2 regions of the Alteromonas sp. Cnat3-28 genome follow, and region 2 is predicted to be linked to the other one. Evidence: predicted binding sites of a transcription regulator. Region 2 holds the regulator's gene; the other holds the start of a gene.

Region 1 (10,502 bases), on a different contig from region 2:
TTCGCGAGCGTCTCGGCTTTCTAAAAGCAAAAGCCATGCGATTTCCGTTGATGGTCGGCATTATCATTGCTATTGCACAGCAAATTACCGGCATTAACGTTATCTTTTTTTACGCGCCCACTATTTTTGAACAAAGCGGTGTAGGTACCAATGCGGCATTTATGCAGGCTGTATGGATTGGCTTAGTTAACGTAGCATTTACCGTAGTCGCTATGCTGACCATTGATAGATGGGGAAGAAAACCGCTGCTACTGATTGGCTTAACTGGCGTAGTGATCAGCATGTCTATTTGTACCTATGGCTTTAAACAAGCAACGTACCAAGTGCAGCAAACGGCCATAAGCGGAATACAGCTAGACGCGCCGAGTGTGGCAATAAAGCTAACATCATTAACCAACGATACTTATTATTCAGACGTCGAGTTTAAGCGCGCGCTTAAAACCGCACTTACCAGCGAAGAATACGAAAATTACCAGCAACCATTGCTTACAAGCAGTATTAACATGAATGCGCCTTTAGTTTTGTTTGGCATTATTGCGTTCGTTGCTTCGTTTGCGATGTCCCTTGGCCCTGTGATGTGGGCAATGCTTGCTGAAATTTTTCCGAATCAAACCCGCGCTTTGGCTATTTCATTAGTGGGCATGGTGAATTCACTCACCAGCTTTCTTGTTCAAGTTGTTTTCCCTTGGGAGTTGGCCAACTTGGGAGCCGCGGCCACGTTTGCAATTTACGGCGGGTTCGCCTTAGTCAGCCTGATATTAGTTGCTAAGTTCTTCTCAGAAACAAAAGGAAGAACGTTGGAAGAAATCACGGAAGAATTTGAGCGATCCGCTTAGCTGAGGTCAATCCTGTATATTAAGGCAACCTGATAGCATGCTGACCTGCACAAAGGTTATCCATTCTCGCCTCTTCTAATAGTAGTGTTGATGATACATTTAACGCGCTTGGCGTAACGTGAGAAGCAACTAGGATGAGATGGTTGGCAGCGTAGCGATTTAATACCTCACACACTTTATGCTGAGTAGCCACATCCAAGCCCTCGAAGGGTTCATCAACAAGCAACACTTTTGCGTGAGATAAAATAGCGCGCGCTAAGGCTAGTCGCTTACGCTCTCCCCCAGAGAGCGTCCTACCCGCCTTGCCAACCCAAATCGACAGTGGCAACAGTGCCTCTAGCCCTAATTGAGCCAACAGGTTAGTCATGTCATCAAGGGGAATACCCATTCCGGCAGGGTCTAAATTTGATGAGACACTGCCAGAAAGCACTATTGGCTCTTGTTCCACATAGCGCCAGTTTTTAATTAAGCCATCGGCTATACGCATGCCATCCACTTCTTTAAGTCCAGTAGAAGGCACAACCCCCGCAATTGACTGAAGCAAAGATGACTTACCACAGCCTGACGGCCCGGATATACATACGATGCCAGTGGCTGGAAATGTAGCGCTAACCAGAGGTAAGCGTCTATTTTTGGCAGTATAGCCAGATAACGTGAGTGAATGGTGCAGTTCGGTGCGTTCAAGTACTTTAATGGGTGAGGTTTTGAGCTTCTTAAGGGCTTTCGCGCTTTGTTTGTGCTGTGCAAACTTGGTAAGGCTGTGAAAAGCTGCACCAGCCCAATCAGGCGCAGCCATCAATATCATGGGCACAACAATAGCAATAGGCATATACGAAAAGTCAGATATTGGACTTACTGCGCCCGACATGACTAACACTACCGCAAAAAATGCAGCCCCCTGAAACCACCAGCTCGCGCGTTGCGCTTTGTCTTTCTGCGTAGTTTGTTGTCGCCACACCCTGTCAGCACTCGGCATGCTATTGATCGCATGCCCACCCTCTTCCTTTGGCATGTTGTTCATTGCTTTATTTAAGTGCCATATAGCGCTGCAGTTAAGAAAGTCGGCTGATTGCTGGCGAAATGCCTTATTTTCTTTCGTTACTCGTTTGGCAATATTTAGTGCACCTAAGCCTTGTACCACCACTGCCACTAACCAAATAGCAAAAAGCGTAATTAAAAACGAGGTGCCGGGAAGGTCAAACCATACCGCAGCAACGCAAAGGTTAGTGAATATAAATGTGATGTTAGAAAGCGGAGCTATCCAAGCAATCCACCGACTGGCAAGCGTTTCGGTATGCTGGGCTAATGCTTCTGTTGTGAATGCTTTGTCGGTAATTTTACTGTTTTCAAGTTGACTGAATACAAGCAAGCGCCCCTCTGCGATACGGGTAAGCAAATCGTTATGACCCACCCACATACTGGCATATCCCGAAGCAATGCGAAGTAGTGCTAGCGCGCGAATAACCACCGCGGGAATAACGTAATTAAAACCTACAGGTGCAATAGCGCTGATAGCGATAAACCACGAAGAAATAACAAGAATGGTTATTCCTGCCACACCGTGTAAAAGAGCAAGCAGTAGCGTGAGATAAGCCGGTTTACTTTTCATCAAGACCACACTCCTTTTGATTGGCATTCGCCTTAAAGCTCGTTTCCGTCACGCTGCTACAGCCTTGTAGGTGCCCGTCTTGTACTGCACCTATTTTGCTTTTAAGCCCTGCCTCTGATTTTGACTTTGAGTTGAAGTTTGAGTTGGAAATGGCGTCTTGTTCGGGCGTGCTTCGCGATACCGTCCAAAAGCGGTTAAACCAGTTTGCAGGGAGTGCTTTGTGAGAAGCCCAAATCAGTGTTTTGTCTCTACCCAAACGTTCAATTAACTGTGCCAATCTTGCATGCTGGGAATCTGGCAAATGGGCTGTAGGCTCGTCTAGTAACCATATATCGTCTTTGCGCAACAGCGCTCTCGCTAGCGACAGCCGTTGCGCTTCTCCACCTGAAAGCAGTGGATAATCCGTCATTACCGTATCAAGCCCCAAAGGCAATAACGACAGCCACAAGTCAAGTTCTACTGCTTCTAGTGCTTTCGTAAGCGCGTCGTCTGTATAGGTGTCGTTTAAGCACAAATTTTCACGCACGGTACCTGGCGTGATCACGGGGTGCTGGGTAATCCAAATTACCGGTTCACTGAATGTATGTGTGCTAGGTCTTTGACCGCCTAAGGCTTCTAATAATAGTGTTTTGCCCGAACCAGAGCGCCCGCTAATGAGTATTTTATCGCCCTTTAATACTACAAGGGATTCAGCGTGCAAGAGTGCAGGAGTATCATCAAAAGCCGATTTATCCTTACCGCTCGGCAAGCGAGGTTGCGGGGCGTTTATGTCAAAAACCTTAAGGTTTTTAGCCGCAAGCAATACCTCGTGTTCTGATGAATAATGGTGGGTTGTGTCAGCGTTGACCGGGTTCATTGCACTACCATCAAGATTCTGTGTGAAGCGCGAGAATAAGGGAGCAAGTTCAGCTTTGGCGGCTTCTGCTTGCGCTTTTTGATGATATACCTGCCCCAGCTTTTTCATTTCACTGAGTAACAATGGCACAGTCAGCAATATCCATAAGCCTTGCTGGAGCGTTATTTCCGACCCAATACTCAATTCACCTAACAGTGAAAAACCAATAAATACTGCCGTAAGTGCAACCGCGAGTGTTGCGAAGAAGTCGAGCACGCTGTTGGACAAAAACGCTACGCTCACTACTTTCATAGTACGCGCATTCAAATTTTCACTGGCATCTTTAAGCAGGGCTGTTTGTTTTTGATGCGCCTGATAATTTGCGAGCATCGGCAGCGCGGCTAACCTATCAGTAAATAAACTTCCCAAACGTTCAAGGGCGATAAAATGCTTTCGATGTAGGGCAGCGGCTCCCTTGCCCACAATGATCATAAAAAGCGGCACTACCGGCAATGTCAGTAATAGGCCAATTCCTATAACGGGGTTCACATAAAAGATAACGGCTAAAGCAAACAAGGGGACAACAACTGCAATCATTTGCTGCACTCGATATTCAAGTGCCCAGTCAGCAAAAGCCTGTAAGTGCTGCAGCCACACCGTTTGCCAATAGTAAACCGAGTGCTGGCGAATAAGCGCATATTGACGCTCAATGAATACGTGTTGTAGGTGCTGTTCGAGCTTGTTTAACACCTGCATTCTTGCACTACTAGATAAGGCATTGAATGCGCCTTGTAGCAGCCAGCTAAGCCCCAGAGAAACGGCAAGTCCTGTGACATCACTCGCTGTTGCAGGAGACTGGTTTACTACCCAGTCATGAGCAATATGAGAAAAATAATAGAACCCAATAATCAAAGAAAAAAGCGACAAACACTTAACCACTACTTGCGCCATAAGCGAAGTGCGCAAGCCAAGCGACTGCGCCTTATCCATCTCATTGCACCACGCATTAAGCGTTTGCCGGTTGGGAACTTTTTCTTTGATCACTGTGGTTTTGACTCATCTTTTTCGTTACTTAGTAACGAGAGCAAATCTCGCATTTCTTTTTCATTCTTTTCCAAGTGGTGGGCTGGCTGCAAGAACCTACCAATTAAACTGATAGCGCGGTGTTCATCCGTTTTCAAACCTTCAGCAGCAGGGACGCTGTTGAAGAGCCCCCATGGATGGGTTTACGGCGTGTTTGAAACCGGATGAACTCCGCGCTATTTAAAACACCTAGTCTTCGGGCCTATCCATATTTTCCGTCGACTCCAACCACATGGCGTTGATAATGCCAAAAGAGCACGCCAGTAAAACTCCTAAAATCCAAGCGAAATACCACATAGCGTTCTCCTTAATAAATGGTGTGAGACTGGTCGAGGTCTTCGTTTTTAATGCGTCCGCGCATTACGTAAAAGCTATAGGCCGTGTAGCTAAGTACAATAGGCACAAAGATACAGGCAACAATAAACATTACGTTTAGCGTCATATGGCTAGACGTAGCGTCCCATACGGTTAAGCTCGCTTCTGGCATGGTGATGCTTGGCATTAAGAATGGGAACATAGAAAAGCCAGCCGTTAAGATAACGCCTGCTATAAATAGCGCACTCGATACAAACGCCATGCCTGCATTACCTTTCTTAGAGAAAAGCGCACAGGCCAGACCCGCAATAATACCCAGCACAGGTGCTGCCATCATAAGGGGGTATTTGCTGTAGTTGCTCATCCAAGCTCCAGCTTCAATGGCAACCTCTTTCTTAAGTGGATTTGACGTAGCAATGGTATCGACTGCCGACGTAATCACGAAGCCATCTAATCCAAAGGCTACCCAAAGACCTGCAAGTACAAATAGCGTGACACCAGCCAGGCTTAACACAACCGATACTGCACGTGCGCGAACTTCAATAAAGCCATCGGTTTTCATTTGTAGCCAGGTTGCACCGTGGTTCAGCAACATAGCCACTGAAAGCAGGCCTGCTACCAGCGCAAACGGTGTTAAAAGGCCAAAGAACGAGCCTGTGTAGGTTGACTTAAGCGTACTATCCATTTCAAACGGTACGCCCAACAGCAGGTTACCAAAAGCCACACCAAAGATAAGGGCTGGGATAATACCGCCAGCAAATAGCGCCCAATCCCACGCTTTCCGCCACTGCGGGTTAGGCAATTTACTGCGGTAATCAAAGCCTATCGGGCGCATCCAAAGGGCAATTAAGGTGAGGGCCAGCGCAAGGTAAAAACCAGAAAACGCAGTGGCGTAAATCATAGGCCACGCGGCAAAAATAGCGCCACCTGCGGTAATAAACCAAACTTGGTTGCCATCCCAGTGCGGCCCTACTGTATTTATCATTACGCGGCGCTCTTTGTCATTTTTGCCAATAAGCGTGAGCAGTGCTCCAACGCCCAAATCGAAGCCATCAGTAACCGCGAAGCCAATTAGCAGAACGCCAACCAAGCACCACCAAATGACTCTCAGTAGTTCATAATCAATCATGCTTTTGCTCCTTGCTCATCAAGGTCAATAAGATCAAATTCAGTGTCAGGCTGCTTATCTTCAGGTGGAACTGGCCCTTTCTTGGCAAACTTCTTCATTAGATAAAAACCAATAATGAACATGCCGGTGTAGAAAGCACTGTAGGCTACAAGGGTTATTACCACGTCGCTTACGGCGAGATTAGATACCGACGTATGCACCGGAAGCACCTCTGCAATTGACCATGGTTGGCGGCCATATTCAGCGACAAACCAGCCAGCCTCACAGGCAATCCAAGGAAGCGGTAAACCGTAGAGCGCGCTTTTTAATAGCCAACGTGGCTTAGTAATCTTGTGTTTAGTACTGTAGTAAAAGGCGCACACAAATAGCGCAAGCATAATAAAGCCAGCCACAACCATAAGGCGGAAACTCCAAAACAATGGGGCAACCGGCGGAATGCTGTAATCTACTGCCTGTTGAAGCGCGGCATCAGAAGGATTTGAAACGTTCTCAGTGAAAGGCTCTAGCAACATAGCGTAACCTAAACTGTCTTTATTTTGGTCGAAGGCAGTACGTTGCTCAGCTGTCGCGGTGCCGTTTCTTACATCATCAAGCACTTCATAGGCTTTAATTCCGCTCAGAATACGCTCGCGATTCTCTTCTTTAAGATCCTTAATACCTTTCACTTCTTCGGTTAACGAACGGGTAGCAATAATGCCCATTGCCCAAGGAATTTGAAGGGCGTACTCGGTTTCCTGCTTCTCGTCGTTTGGAATACCAAACACAGTAAACGGCGCAGGTGCAGGATGGGTTTCGTACTCAGCTTCAACTGCTGCCAGCTTCACTTTTTGTACATCACCAAGCTCATAACCACTTTCATCGCCTAGCACGATCACAGAAAGCGTTGAGGCTAGGCCGAAGCTAGCAGCTATGGCGAACGAACGGCGCGCAAAGGCGATATGCTTATGATTAAGTAGGTAGTAACTTGAAATTGCCAACACAAACATTGCGCCGGTCACGTAACCTGCTGATACAGTGTGAACAAATTTGACCTGTGCTACGGGGTTAAAAATAACCTCAGCAAAGCTGGTCATTTCCATACGCATGGCTTCAAAATTAAATTCAGCGCCTACCGGGTATTGCATCCAGCCGTTAGCAATCAAGATCCACAGTGCAGAGAAGTTTGAACCAATGGCCACCAGCCAAGTCGCCATCAGATGCTTCACCTTTGACATTTTGTCCCAGCCAAAGAAGAACAACCCCACGAAGGTAGACTCTAGGAAAAAGGCCATTAGGCCTTCGATGGCAAGTGGCGCACCGAAGATATCGCCTACATAGTGAGAATAGTAAGACCAATTCATTCCGAACTGGAATTCCATGGTTAAGCCTGTGGCTACACCAATGGCAAAGTTAATTCCAAACAGCTTTCCCCAGAATTGGGTCATCTGCTTATAAATTTCTTTACCCGTCATTACGTATACCGATTCCATAATGGCAAGTAAGAAACTAAGCCCCAAAGTTAAGGGTACAAATATAAAGTGGAACATTGCAGTTAATGCAAATTGCCACCGCGATAGTTCTATTAACGTATCGCTCATGGGTTATCTCCCTTGTATTTCGTGTGCGCGTTAAACGCTTAGCAGAAAAGTGGTTTAAAATTCAGTGATGAACACATGAATATGCCGCATGGCAAGAGCACGGTTTATGCCATACATCAGTAATTTGGCTGCTTAAGCGCAATTACCGATAGACGGCGGTATTTTCGTACTGTGCAGATAAATTATTCCACGACCGAGCGTGTGGCTTATTGATCCAACGCAACAATTGATGGCGATGCATTCGCCATATTTGTCATTTAGGTGACAAATATGGCACAAGGGAAAGGTCACGTAGGTGAACATTGAGAGGTAGAGAATAGGGCGCGTTAGGGTGTATATGTGATTGTGAATGCACCCCGTAAATCACCCAATTCAAACCCTGTAGCTTGATCATTGGGATAGTGCTTTAGAATGGATTGTTTTACTGAAGGTGCCACATTGGCTCCGTGGCATGCCATGCACACCTGACCTTGTTCAATAGCCATCATGTACCTAAACTTACCGCTTTCGCTATCGTATTGATAAGTTTCAAGGGGTCTTTTATGGGCCAAATTGTCTTGCTTAGCTTTGGTCAGTAATTGTGAAAACCACGCTAACTGCTCACGCTCCCATTGATCTGCCGCATTGTTTGGGTTCCTTACTTTCAGCGCGGTACGCCCAACCTCCCACCCGTTTTGACTAAGCGCCAGAGCAATAGGAGCCGCTGTAATCTGGCATTCGTTAACGCCAGCCTCTAGCCCTCCGGATTGAATTGCTTGCTGTAGTCGTGACTTTAGCGCGCCTCCCAGTGCTTTTGCGTGTAATCGCGCTTCTTTGACTTTTTCCTGTACACTGTTTTCACTTTTTTTCTCATTGGCAGTCACTGTATCTGCCAATGAATGAGCACTACTTGCCAATAAGCTTATCGCCACCAGCATTACGCTATTTTTCATTATAAAACTCTCTTAGGAACTGAATGAATTTCTACCGAAGTATTGTCGTTTGTCTCAAACAATGAACAAGCTCTATGCCAATATGATAAATTGCCAAAATTAAATTAGAACAAACTAATATTCAGCCACCCATGAATATATCCATAGTACAAGCGATGATAGATGCGATAGATAAACCCGCAATCTTCATTAACCCAAGCTACGTTATTGAAGCTGTCAACCAGCCCTACAGAGACACCTACCCTGTGGATATAAAGCTTGGCTTTAGTACCTGCTATCAAGTCTCTCACCGCAACAACAAACCTTGCGATAAGTGCGGCGAGCATTGCCCCATGCAAGAGAGTAAAGCCACAGGACGAGCGGCTAGCGTAGTACACGTTCATACCACCAGTGAGGGTCAAAGCTACTGCGACATCCTCATGCGCCCGATCTTCGACGGTAGCGGAGAATTATTAGGTTTCTTGGAAATACTCGATAAGCTTTCGTTTGCCTCAAACCGACCTTCAGCAGGAAAGATGGTCGGCGAATCAGAGGCATTTAAAGCAATGCTAAACAAAATAAATCGCGCCGCTAACTCAGATATTTCAGTACTACTGTTTGGCGAAACCGGCACGGGTAAAGAGCTGGTGTCCCAAGCACTTCACTCGAGTAGTCACCGTGCTGGCAAACCATTTGTTATCATCGAGTGTACCGGCATGTCCGACACGCTGCTTGAAAGCGAACTATTCGGTTATGAAAAAGGGGCATTTACAGGCGCAACCACAAATAAGAAAGGGCTCGTAGAAGCAGCGGAAGGCGGCACATTGTTTTTTGATGAAGTCGGCGATATCCCACTTTCAACACAAGTAAAGCTTCTGCGGCTGTTCGAGTCTCAAACTTATCGACCTGTAGGAAGCACAGTGTCTAAAAAGGCTGATTTTCGTTTAGTGTGTGCATCTCACAAAAATCTAAAGCATATGGTGGAAACGGGCGAATTCAGACAGGACCTGTACTACCGCATTGCCGGTTTTCCTATCAACCTCCCTTCTTTACGACAAAGAAAATCAAATATAGCACTGATAGCCGCTCACTTTTTAGCAATGTCTAAAGAGAAAAAACGGTTTCATAAAAACGCGCTAGAAAAACTAACCAACTACCCGTTCCCAGGCAATATTCGCGAACTCAAAAACATTGTAGACCAAGCTATTTTACTGGCTGATGAAACCGTTATTTACGATACAGACTTACCCGAGCTCGATAACATAAGCGCTGATGCTATCAATGATACCTCGTCATCTCACGGTAACGTTGTGACCTTAGACGAAATGGAACGCCAATACTTACGTCAGGTTCACACGTCTTTTGAAGGCGATACCCAGCAACTTGCACAAGCGCTGGGAGTGAGTACCCGTACACTTTACAGAAAGCTGAAAAAAGCGGAGGTTGGAGATACTTAAAAATAATAGGTAGAAAAATTACCAAAACGCAGGCTATGATAAAAAGGCGCTAACCAGATAAAGAAAAATGACTTTAAGACGCCTACTTACACTAACACTTTGCCTTTGTATGCTTTTGCAGAATGCATTAGCACTTGGCCTTGCTGCCCATACTATGCAGCAAGCACGTGCGTTTGTAGGTGAAGATATTGAACTTATTTGTACTGGCAAGACCATGCGCTACATTTCAATTAGCGCCACTGAGTTTGAAGGTGAGTTCGTTTTTGTTAGCCCCGAACTGCTCAAAGCACCCGCCGAGCACTTTGACTGTACCAATGGCACGTTAGCCGACTTACCTCAGGTTGACGAGCCACTACTTGCCACATTACCTTTGATATCACTTGTTCGCTATCGCGCTCTAGTCGCGCGTTTAGCGGCTAAGCCCTTTACAGATTTTGCTTACGCGGCGCCACTAAGCCGCGCCCCACCACACGCATAACAACCTCCAAAACACACTGAACATGCATGCTTTCACCATGCACAACACTCGTTTTTTAAAATGGAATTGTTATGAAGCAATCTATCATTGCGCTTGCAGTATTCACTGCGTGCGCGCCTATACATATTTACGCAAACACTACCGACTTGGCCGATAACACTTCAACAGAAGTGGTCACCGTTATTGGCACACCGCTTTCCCTTATCACGCAAAATGTCGAACAAGAGTCTGTTAATGCTACCAGCAATATTGACGCTGACTTCGGCGATCAG
Region 2 (10,502 bases):
TAGCGCTGCAATTTCATTCGGGGATTCCTCAAGAAGGTAACGCGGTTAAATTAAGTTTCTATCACGTAACGCTAGAAGAGCGCGATGTTAGCGTTTTATTGAGTCGCGACGCTAACGGTATTTATCGCGGCTTTATTGAAGAAAACCTTGACGGTAAATGGCGCATATCGCTGACGCCGATTGATGATAGCTGGAAAATTCAAAACACGGTCTATCTGCCCCACACTGGCAAAATGAAATTCAATCCATAATGACGAAGCACGACTGTTACCATTGCGGCTTGCCTATAGCGAGTCCAGACAATGGGAAATTTACTACTGTCATTTTAGGGCAACAACGAGACATGTGTTGCCCTGGCTGCTTAGCGGTAGCTGAAGCGATCGTTAACAACGGCCTTGAAGACTATTACCAGTTTAGAACCGAACCGGCGCAAAAATCTGACGACAGTATTTTAGAAACGTTAGATAAGCTAAAAGTCTATGACGACCCTTCCCTTCAAGAAGAGTTCGTGTTTGAAGAAGGTCAGGACAAACAGATTCAGTTGACCCTTGAAGGTATTACATGCGCTGCGTGTGGCTGGCTTATCGAAAAGCAGTTGTCAAAAGTTGAAGGAATAAAGCAAGTCGCGGTGAATGTACAAGAGCGCCGCGCTTTAGTCACTTGGTCACCGTTTCAAATTAAGCTTAGCCAAATTCTATCTACGCTAAAACGCATTGGTTATGTTGGGTCACCATTTCACCCCGACGAACACGAAGCCAGCTATAAGCGCGAACAAAAAACCTTTCTTAAAAAGCTTGGCCTAGCAGGCATTATGACCATGCAGGTAATGATGCTGATGACGGGGCTTTATTTTGATTGGTTTGGCGCCATTGAGTTAGAGACCCGCCAATATTTTTATTGGGTTGCCCTTACACTTACTACACCTGTGGTGCTGTATTCAGGCAGCAACTTTTATATGGGCGCCGCTAAAGCGCTAAGCGCCAAAACGGTTAATATGGACGTACCCGTTACGCTCGCAATATTCGGTACTTACATTGCTGGAATTCGTTCTACAGTATTAGAGCAAGGTGAAGTGTATTTCGAATCCATTTGTATGTTTATTTTTCTGCTGTTACTTAGCCGATTCTTAGAACATCGCAGTCGTCATCGCGCCGCACAAATCTCTGCCAATATGATGCAGTATGTGCCCGTATCAGCTACCAAAGTAAATCCGGATGGCAGCCTAACCGAGTGTCTGGCTAAGCAGCTAAAAATTGACGACGTAGTGCTGGTGAAGCCTGGTGAAACAGTCCCCATTGATGGGGTGGTAACGGACGGCAACGCAGCGGTTGACGAATCTATGCTTACCGGCGAGTTTAACCCCGTGCGTAAGTCGAACAGTAGCCCGGTATACGGCGGCACGGTTTGTCAAGATGGTACGCTAACCATTACGGTTACGCAGACCCTCAAAAATGCGCTGGTAAATCAAATTGTACGGCTGCAAGCAAGTGCGATGGCGAGTAAACCTAAAGCAGCGCAGATAGCCGATAATTTTTCTCGCTATTTCGTTACTGCGGTATTGCTGATTTCGGCGTTAACCTATGGCTTTTGGGCGTATCAGGGTAGCGACGAGGCATTTTGGATCACCATATCGGTGCTGGTTGCCACCTGTCCTTGCGCATTAGGATTGGCTACGCCATCAGCGTTAACCTGTGCTATGGCAAAGTTAAACAGACAAGGTATTTTATTAAAACGGGCCGATGCGCTTGAACAAATTACTGACATTGACACTATCGCATTAGACAAGACCGGTACGCTCACAAAAGGCAAGTTCACTATTTCAAATGCCTGGTACGCAGACGGTGTGGATAGTGACAGTGCGCTATCAATTGCACGCGCTTTGGAGTCACGCTCTGAACATCCAATTGCCAAAGCCTTTAGCGACGGTATAGCCTTTAGCGACGGTATAGCCTTTAGCGACGGTATAGCCTTTAGCGACGGTATAGCCTTTAGCGACGGTATAGCCTTTAGCGAGAATTCTGCCTCTAGCGGCAGTGCTGACGTTATCGATAGCACGGTACACAAAGTGACTAATTTTACCGTTACGCCAGGAGGTGGTATCAGCGGTGAGATCAATGACACGTTGTTTTCTATGGGTTCTGCAGCATTCAGCGTTCACGAATCTCAGCTAAAACTCATTGAAGCGTTCCCTTCAGCTAACGTGTTTCTCACGGTTAAGGGGCGTATTATGGCGGCGTATGAAGTAAAGGATTCACTAAGAGAAGATACGCAAGAAACTCTCGATATATTAGCTGCAAGCCATACCCTCGCCGTTTTAAGTGGTGATACACAGCAAAACGTTAATGCGCTTACCGCACCATTGCCAATTTCGACCGCTAAAGGTGGCCTAACACCTGAGCAAAAGTACGAAGCCGTTCAAGCTATGCAGCAATCTGGCGCGAAAGTGATGATGATGGGTGACGGTATTAACGACGCTCCAGTTCTTGCCAGTGCTGATGTGGCAATTGCAGTGGGTAATGCCACAGACGTGGCTAAAACTGCCGCCGACGTGATACTGCTTGGCGATCAGCTGCTTTCTGTACCAGAACTTATTCGAACTGCGCACCAAGTGAAGCAAAAAATAAGGCAAAATATTGGCTGGTCGGTAGGTTACAACGTTTTGATCTTACCTTTCGCCGTATCAGGCCTACTTTCACCGTGGATGGCTGTTGTTGGTATGTCGTTAAGCAGTATCATTGTGGTCACAAACTCAACGCGACTCTTGAGCAAATAGCATGAGTATTATTTACGTATTAATTCCAATCGCCATCATCATTGTTGCCGTCGCTATCGTGATATTCTTTTGGGCGGTGAAAACCAATCAATTTGAAGATTTAGATCGCCAAGGTTATAGCATACTGTTTGACGATGATCTTCCGCCAGAAGAAAAAAAGCTAGCTGAGCAACGCAAGCAACTTCAAGACAGTAAAGTAGACAAAAGCCAAGCGCCACATGGAAGGGATTAACTACTTCTCTGCCTTTCTTATCGGCTTAGCCGGTGGAGTTCACTGTGTGGGAATGTGCGGTGGAATTGTCGCTGCGCTAAGGATGGTATCGCCTAAAGGCGCTTCAGCACTACCCTATACCCTTGCCTATAACATGGGACGTATAGTGAGCTACACTATCGCCGGAGCAATAACCGGGGCACTTGGAAAAATTGCAGCAGATTATATACCTCTTGCCAACTATGCCCTTTCCCTACTTAGCGGAATCATGTTGCTTCTACTGGCGTGTTATTTGGGTAAGTGGTGGACTGGCTTAACAGTGCTGGAAAATGCGGGTAAAGGCCTATTTTCCAAAGTCCAGCCGCTTTCAAAACGCTTTTTGCCATTTAAGACCCCTTTAAGTGCGTTGCCTTATGGTTTTATTTGGGGTTGGCTTCCTTGCGGTTTGGTGTATTCCACACTTACCTGGTCTCTCGCGGCGGGTAACGCGCTAGAAGGCGCTGCTATTATGTTCTTCTTCGGTTTGGGTACATTACCCACCTTGCTCGCTGCAAGCGCTGGTAGCCAATATATTGTTCGAAGTTTTCAACATAATCATTTTAGACAAATTATTGCAGTAATAATGGCAATATATGCCGCTTATCTTATTCATGGCGCAATCGTTTAAAAATGGGTGTATTATTGTCGGGTATTCTTTTAGAGAGCGTGCATTATGAGCAAAGGAAGCCAATTTTCTATTCACTGTCAAAACTGTAGTTTCAGTCACCTGTGTTTACCGGTGGCGTTAAACAAAACAGAAATCGAGTCTCTTGACGATATTATTGAACGCAAGAAGCCGCTTCATAAAGGTGACACGCTGATTCAAACTGGTGATAAATTCCGTTCTCTATTTGCAGTGAGAACCGGTTCATTCAAATCATTTGTGACTAATACCGAAGGTGAAGAACAGATTACCGGCTTTCACTTTCCTGGTGACATTATCGGTTTCGATGCATTAAGAGAGAACAAACACCAAAGCTATACCTCTGCGTTAGAAACTGCCATGGTGTGTGAGCTTCCCTACGAGACCCTCGACGAAATGTCAGTGCAATTTCCAAAGCTGCGCCACCAAATCATGAGCTTCATGAGCGCTGAAATAAAACAAGATCACGACATGATCATGCTTTTAAACAAGCGAACCGCAGAAGAGCGTTTATTGTATTTTATATCACATCTTTCTCAGCGCTTTGAAGAGCGTGGCTTTTCCCATAGAGAATTCCACTTAACCATGACGCGCAACGAAATTGGAAACTATTTAGGGTTAACGATTGAAACGATTAGTCGTCTGTTAAGCCGTTTTCAAAAAGACAACATCATAAAAGTAGACGGCAAGCTTATTACTATTTTGGATTTCGATAGGCTAAACACCAAACTAGCGGCGCTTAACGGCCCTAGCGTTGTCTGCGGTTAGTCCTTTTTAAGTGTTAAATAAGGCGCGCACTAAGCGCGCTTTTTTGTAACCTGTTGTCCCGTCCTAAAATACGTTGACATAAAGAGGACTTCTTTATGACAACTTCAAGTAATCAAAGACCTAAGCGCACACAGCGTGATTACACCTTAGCTTTTAAATTGGGTGTGGTTGAGCGTGTAGAAAAAGGCGAATTCACTTATAAACAGGCACAAGCTCACTTCGGAATACAAGGAAGGTCGACGGTACTGGTTTGGCTCAGAAAGCATGGTAGACTCGACTGGTCGAAACCATTTCAGCATCCACTTATGCCAAGTTCAAAAGAAACACCAGCCGAAAAAATAAAACGTCTCGAGAGAGAATTAGCTGACGAAAAGCTCCGTAATAAAATCCTTAATGGAATGGTAGATATTATGGATAACGAGTATGGAGCGGGTCTCAGAAAAAAGTACTTATCCGGTACGTCTGGCAAGCCAAAAAAAGAAAAGAAATAAATTTGGCGGCAGCATGCCGGGTTGTGGGAGTATCGAGACAGTCGGTTTACCAGGCTGTTTCTCGCATGGAATGTAGAAGAGCAGAGCTATCGATAATTAAAGATTGGGTACTTTACTGGCGCAAGTATATGCCGCAAATAGGGACGCGTAAGCTCTATAAACTTATAAAACCAAAGTTGGTTGAGCATGGGATTAAACTAGGTCGAGATGGCTTTTTTACTTACTTAAGGAGCGAGGGGCTACTCGTTAAGCCAAAGAAAAGCTTTACCAAAACTACATTCAGTAAACATTGGATGAAAAAGCATCCAAATTTACTTAAGGAAGAAGGTCTGCATAATGCAAAGCATGTGCTTGTTAGCGATATCACCTATCTCGAATCCGACCAAGGTGTACACTATCTATCGTTAGTAACAGACTCTAGCACGCGTAAAATTGTAGGGCACCACTTGAGCTTGGACATGAGGGCTGAAAATGTAGTCAAAGCACTGAAGATGGCCGTCAGAGATAAACGATATGCAGGTAACAGTGTTCACCACTCAGACAGAGGGCTACAATACTGTTCAGCTATCTACCAGAATGAGTTGAATGCGAATGGGATCCAGCCGTCAATGACAGATGGTTACGACTGTTATCAAAATGCATTAGCAGAACGAATAAACGGTATACTTAAGCAAGAGTTCTTACTCTACCGATGTAAAACAATCGAAGAGTTGAAAATACTCGTTACCGAATCAATCAATATTTACAATGAAATGAGACCGCACTTAGCATTAGATATGGAAACGCCTAACGCAGTGCATAATAGAAAAGGCCAGCTTCGAGAGCTGGCCTAATAACTGTCAACCTATATTAGGACGACACATGTGTTAGCCACCTATCTACCCTTTCAGCGCCACGCCGGTTGCTCCATATTCAATTAGGTAGGTTCACTCATGGTCGCCTCGTAAAATTCTTGATCTAAAACAACTTACGTTTTTCCCAATGTCGTTTATAGTTAGTATTAGAAAGCTTCGATTTCGACAGCCGCTACTAAGTTTCGTAGTTAGGGGAACGTTATGATTGAGTGTAAACGAATTCTGGCCGTGGTAGATGCCGAGCGCGATAACCAACCTGCACTAAGCCGAGCTTATGAACTCGCTTCAAAAACAGGCGCTTCAGTTACCGCAATGATGGTGGTATACGACTTATCTTATGATATGACGACCATGCTTAGCCCGGATGAGCGCGAGTCAATGCGCGATGCAGTTACAAAGGAGCATGCAAAATGGCTTGCCACCCACTTAAGAGAACAAGGATTCACTGAAACTGATATCGTTGTAGAATGGAATAATCGTGCGTATGAGTCGATTATTTACTACACCCTAAACAATCAGATAGATTTAGTGGTAAAGGCAACCAAAAAGCACGACGATCTTGCTTCTGTTATTTTCACCCCCACCGACTGGCATTTAATGCGTAAATGCCCTCGGCCAGTATTGCTCGTTAAAGAGCACGACTGGCCAGAAGGAGGAGAGATTATTGCTGCAGTAAACGTAGGCAGTGAAGACGATGAGCATGCCGCACTTAACGATAAGCTCACCCTCATTGCTAACGACTACGCCTCTTTATTGAAAGGTAGCGTAAATTTGGTCAACAGTTACCCTTCTACACCACTTAATATCGCCATAGAAGTGCCTGAGTTCGACCCCGATACCTATCACGACGCGGTAAAAAATCATCATTTAAAAGAAATGCGTAGTCACGCGTTAAAGTACGGTATTCCTGAAAACAAATGCGTAGTAAGAGAAGGCCTTCCGGAAAAAGTTATCCCACAAGTGGCAAAAACACTGGATGCAGAGCTGGTTGTTATTGGTACCGTTGGCCGTGTGGGAATTTCAGCGGCCCTAATTGGTAACACTGCAGAACACGTAATCGACGAACTCAATTGCGATGTGCTTGCAATTAAGCCTGATGGATTTGTGTCGCCGTTGTCGGTGTAGTCTTTTCATCAAGTCTACATAGCCCGTGTTTGCCGTTACTTAGCGGCCAACACGGTATGTCACCAACAAATTTAACTTCACAAGCATGGTCTCGAAAAGCCGCTTTAATGTATAATGGTGGCTTTATCACAAACCAAGCTAGTTAATTATGAGTTTAGGCACAAACAGTGCTGACGCGTCGCCATTAAATGCTGCGCAAAGTAAGCAAAAGTACAACTTCAACAAACTTCAGAAACGACTTCGCCGCAATGTGGGTAAAGCCATTGGCGATTTCGGTATGATTGAAAACAACGACAAAGTAATGGTGTGTTTATCTGGCGGTAAAGACAGCTACACCATGCTAGATATTTTATTGTTTTTAAAGAAGATTGCGCCTATTCACTTTGATATCGTTGCGGTTAATCTTGACCAAAAGCAGCCTGGTTTCCCAGAACATATCTTGCCTGAATATCTAGAAAGCATTGGCGTTGACTACAAAATTGTAGAAGAAGACACCTACTCTATTGTTAAAGACAAAATTCCAGAGGGAAAGACGACTTGCTCTCTCTGTTCTCGCTTGCGCCGTGGTATTCTGTACCGCACGGCAAAAGAGTTAGGTGCGACTAAAATTGCATTAGGTCATCACCGCGACGACATGCTAGAAACGTTTTTCCTCAATATGTTTCATGGTGGCAAGCTTAAGTCTATGCCGCCAAAGCTAGTCAGCGACAACGGTGAACACATCGTTATTCGTCCATTGGCGTACTGCACAGAAAAAGACATCGAGAAATATTCTCAGGCCGCTGAATTTCCGATTATTCCGTGTAACCTTTGTGGCTCACAAGAAAACCTACAGCGCCAAAACATAAAGGCTATGCTTCAAGACTGGAACCGTCGCTTCCCAGGTCGTATAGAGTCGATGTTCCGTGCGCTTCAAAACGTAGCGCCTTCACACTTAATCGACAGCAACCTTTATGATTTTAAAGCTATAGCTACACAAGAAGGCCCGGTAGAAGACGGTGATATCGGGTTCGATGAACCTTCTTTCACTACAGAAAATAGTACGGACTTCAGTGATGAAGATAATACTATTGAAGTAATAAACATTATGGAACCTAAGTAAATGAAAATCGGACTTGCGCTAGGTGCCGGTGCCGCAAGGGGCTGGACTCACATTGGCATAATTGAAGCATTAGAAAAACTCGGCGTAAAAATTGACGTTGTAGCGGGATGCTCTATTGGTGCCTATGTTGGTGCTGCCTACGCAAGTGGCAAGCTGGAAGGATTGAAAGAGTGGGCCTGTTCCCTTAGCGACTGGCAGGTACTTGCTCTTATGGGTGTAGGACTTAGACGCGGCGGCATTGCCAGCGGACAGAAGGTTTTCGACAAGCTAGCAAGCGAGTTTTGTGAATCGACTTATGAAGACATGCTTAAGCCGTTTGCGGCTGTGGCTACCGACCTTTATACCGGCCGTGAAGTAGTGTTTAACTCTGGTCCTATCGGAGACACCATTCAAGCATCCTGCGCTATTCCCGCACTTTTTGCGCCCGTAGCACATGGTGATCGTTGGTTGGTAGACGGTGCCGTTGTAAACCCTGTACCGGTGAACTTATGTCGCCAATTAGGGGCCGATTTTGTAATCGCGGTTAACCTTAACGCCGATTTCCGACCACTTCGTCTTGAAAAGTTGAGACAAGATCATGAAGAAAACCAGCGCAAAACCGAGGACTTTTTTACAAAGAGTCAAAACGTACTACGCCAATGGTTCTCTCCTGACAACAAAGAAGAAAAAGCCCTAGAGAAAAAAGATGAAAAAGACAGCGTCTCGGCTGGCAATGTAAAGACTGAAGAAGGCATTGCTTCTGATGTGATTGAAAAAGTGGAAGAAGAGTTGACCGAAGTCCCCGCTAAAGTGAACAAGCGAAACCCGCCGGGAATTATGAGCGTGATGAGCAGTTCACTTGAGATACTTCAAGCTCGCGTCACACGTTCACGTTTGGCTGGCGATCCGCCTGACATTCTTATTGAGCCTCAGCTTACCGACGTGGGTATTATGGAATTCCACAGAGCCGAAGAGCTATGCGCGAAGGGCGAAGAGACCATCGCGCGTTTAGCAGAGCAAATTAGGTATCAGCTTCTTACCTAATCCCAAATATGCATTTAGCTTGAAGCCATAGCGGTAACACGTAGCGGCGCATGAGGCAGTGTTAAGCCTTTTGCGTCGTTGATCCAATCTTGTTCTAGATGCAATACGCCGTTATTGATTTGCACACCTTGTGGTGTAATGAAATCTAAATTCTTGTCATCAAACTGAATCATCAAGCCCTTTACCGAAGGCATCATGAAAGACAAAAAACTTCCCATTTCATTAAAGAAAGCTTCGTACTGACCATACAAAAACGTAAGGTCGTCTTTTGTGTAATACTGCTTAAGATATTCCGGCTTGGTTTCAAGTTGTACCGACATATCACACACGTTCGCGCGTTCGTTTAAATCGATGCGAACCAGTGCGTTGGCAAGTTTCAGGGCCTTTTCAGTAGGCACCGTGAATCGCCCTTCACCACTCACTTCTAAGGGCATTGTTTTCTTATCGGTTACGATAGACGCTCCGTTAACTTCACATAAACGCCCTTCGCCAACACGAACGAACCCGAATGCAAACTGAAGTGCTTGGGTATCTTCATTATCCAGCTTTTTAACATGGCTATAGAAACGGCTGTACTCAACATCTATCGTTTCAGCAGCAACGGAAGAACTGCCTACACCAATAAACAGAGATGAAGCAAAAAATAAAGCAGCGCGTATCATTCGGATAAAAACTCCTCGTTAAATAGGATCATAGTTTGAAGCTCTTCAACATAAGCGGCTCCTCGCTCAGAATAGTTCATTAGCCCTTCAGCTAACGCAACACCAGTAATAGGAATTTGGTTTGCACGCAGTCGACTGCGGATCTCTCTTAAATCCGCATACGCGTCGTGGCGGTTTAAATTTCGCATGTAGGTGTACGTTGCACGAGACAAACTGTCGAATTTGGCAACTTCATGAGATGCCCCATCGTTTCGACGGTTAGGAACAAAGCCACACCCCTTAGAGAAACACCATAAGCCAAAGAAGTTATAGCCCTTTCTTGCGAACCGGCTGGTGCCCCAAGCTGACTCATTCGCGGCTTGCACGAGCACGAGTTCGGCAGGTAGAACATCAATCTTTTGTAGCAGAGCTAGCAATTTTGATTTCAGCGGCTGCGTTGGCTTAACTCGATATTCCTCTTCTAACCATTCAAGCCTTGCCATATCTTCTTCAGAGAGCGTTTCGTTAGCTAACGCCTTTCTATATAAGGTTTGTACGTAATGTCTTAGCGTGAGTAGATACGCATTCTGCTTCTCTATTTCGGGACGTAAATAGTTAAAAAATGCCTCTTTCTTCTCTTTTACATCTGTATAGGCAGAGAAGTTAGGCACCGGCTTTTTAGCTTCAACCGTTTGCGGTATATCTAAAATATCCGGTTCGTCCTCAGTAAAAATTATGGCGTTAATGACGATTACCGCCAATACGCCTAACGTAATAAGGACAATTTTAAAGGTTTCACGCTTATGCATCGAAGCTAGACTCATTCACATCG

What was found. The regulator FNR, encoded in region 2, switches genes on or off when oxygen is low (the NO sensors DNR and NnrR bind a similar motif). The targets are predictions, from matches to a motif close to TTGATCTAGATCAA.
Region 1: MHM87_RS02575 (cytochrome ubiquinol oxidase subunit I) is a predicted target of FNR. The motif match lies at 7,594-7,607, and genes of this name have one in related genera.

Annotation. Positions count from the first base shown of each region.
Region 1 is NZ_JAKREY010000002.1:87,708-98,209, forward strand. Features, by position in the region: gene MHM87_RS02550 (sugar porter family MFS transporter) at 1-836, shown strand, start outside; gene MHM87_RS02555 (ATP-binding cassette domain-containing protein) at 856-2,445, opposite strand; gene MHM87_RS02560 (ATP-binding cassette domain-containing protein) at 2,435-4,324, opposite strand; gene cydX (cytochrome bd-I oxidase subunit CydX) at 4,553-4,660, opposite strand; gene cydB (cytochrome d ubiquinol oxidase subunit II) at 4,671-5,807, opposite strand; gene MHM87_RS02575 (cytochrome ubiquinol oxidase subunit I) at 5,804-7,384, opposite strand; gene MHM87_RS02580 (DUF3365 domain-containing protein) at 7,711-8,316, opposite strand; gene MHM87_RS02585 (sigma-54-dependent Fis family transcriptional regulator) at 8,472-9,752, shown strand; gene MHM87_RS02590 (hypothetical protein) at 9,862-10,230, shown strand; gene MHM87_RS02595 (TonB-dependent receptor) at 10,302-10,502, shown strand, end outside.
Region 2 is NZ_JAKREY010000001.1:103,355-113,856, reverse strand. Features, by position in the region: gene MHM87_RS00555 (FixH family protein) at 1-251, shown strand, start outside; gene MHM87_RS00550 (heavy metal translocating P-type ATPase) at 251-2,773, shown strand; gene ccoS (cbb3-type cytochrome oxidase assembly protein CcoS) at 2,775-3,005, shown strand; gene MHM87_RS00540 (sulfite exporter TauE/SafE family protein) at 2,992-3,651, shown strand; gene fnr (fumarate/nitrate reduction transcriptional regulator Fnr) at 3,697-4,434, shown strand; one part of gene MHM87_RS00530 (IS3 family transposase) at 4,530-4,881, shown strand; one part of gene MHM87_RS00530 (IS3 family transposase) at 4,881-5,758, shown strand; gene uspE (universal stress protein UspE) at 5,981-6,904, shown strand; gene ttcA (tRNA 2-thiocytidine(32) synthetase TtcA) at 7,053-8,006, shown strand; gene MHM87_RS00515 (patatin-like phospholipase family protein) at 8,007-9,029, shown strand; gene MHM87_RS00510 (DUF2987 domain-containing protein) at 9,044-9,691, opposite strand; gene MHM87_RS00505 (glucosaminidase domain-containing protein) at 9,688-10,479, opposite strand; gene MHM87_RS00500 (stress protein) at 10,472-10,502, opposite strand, start outside.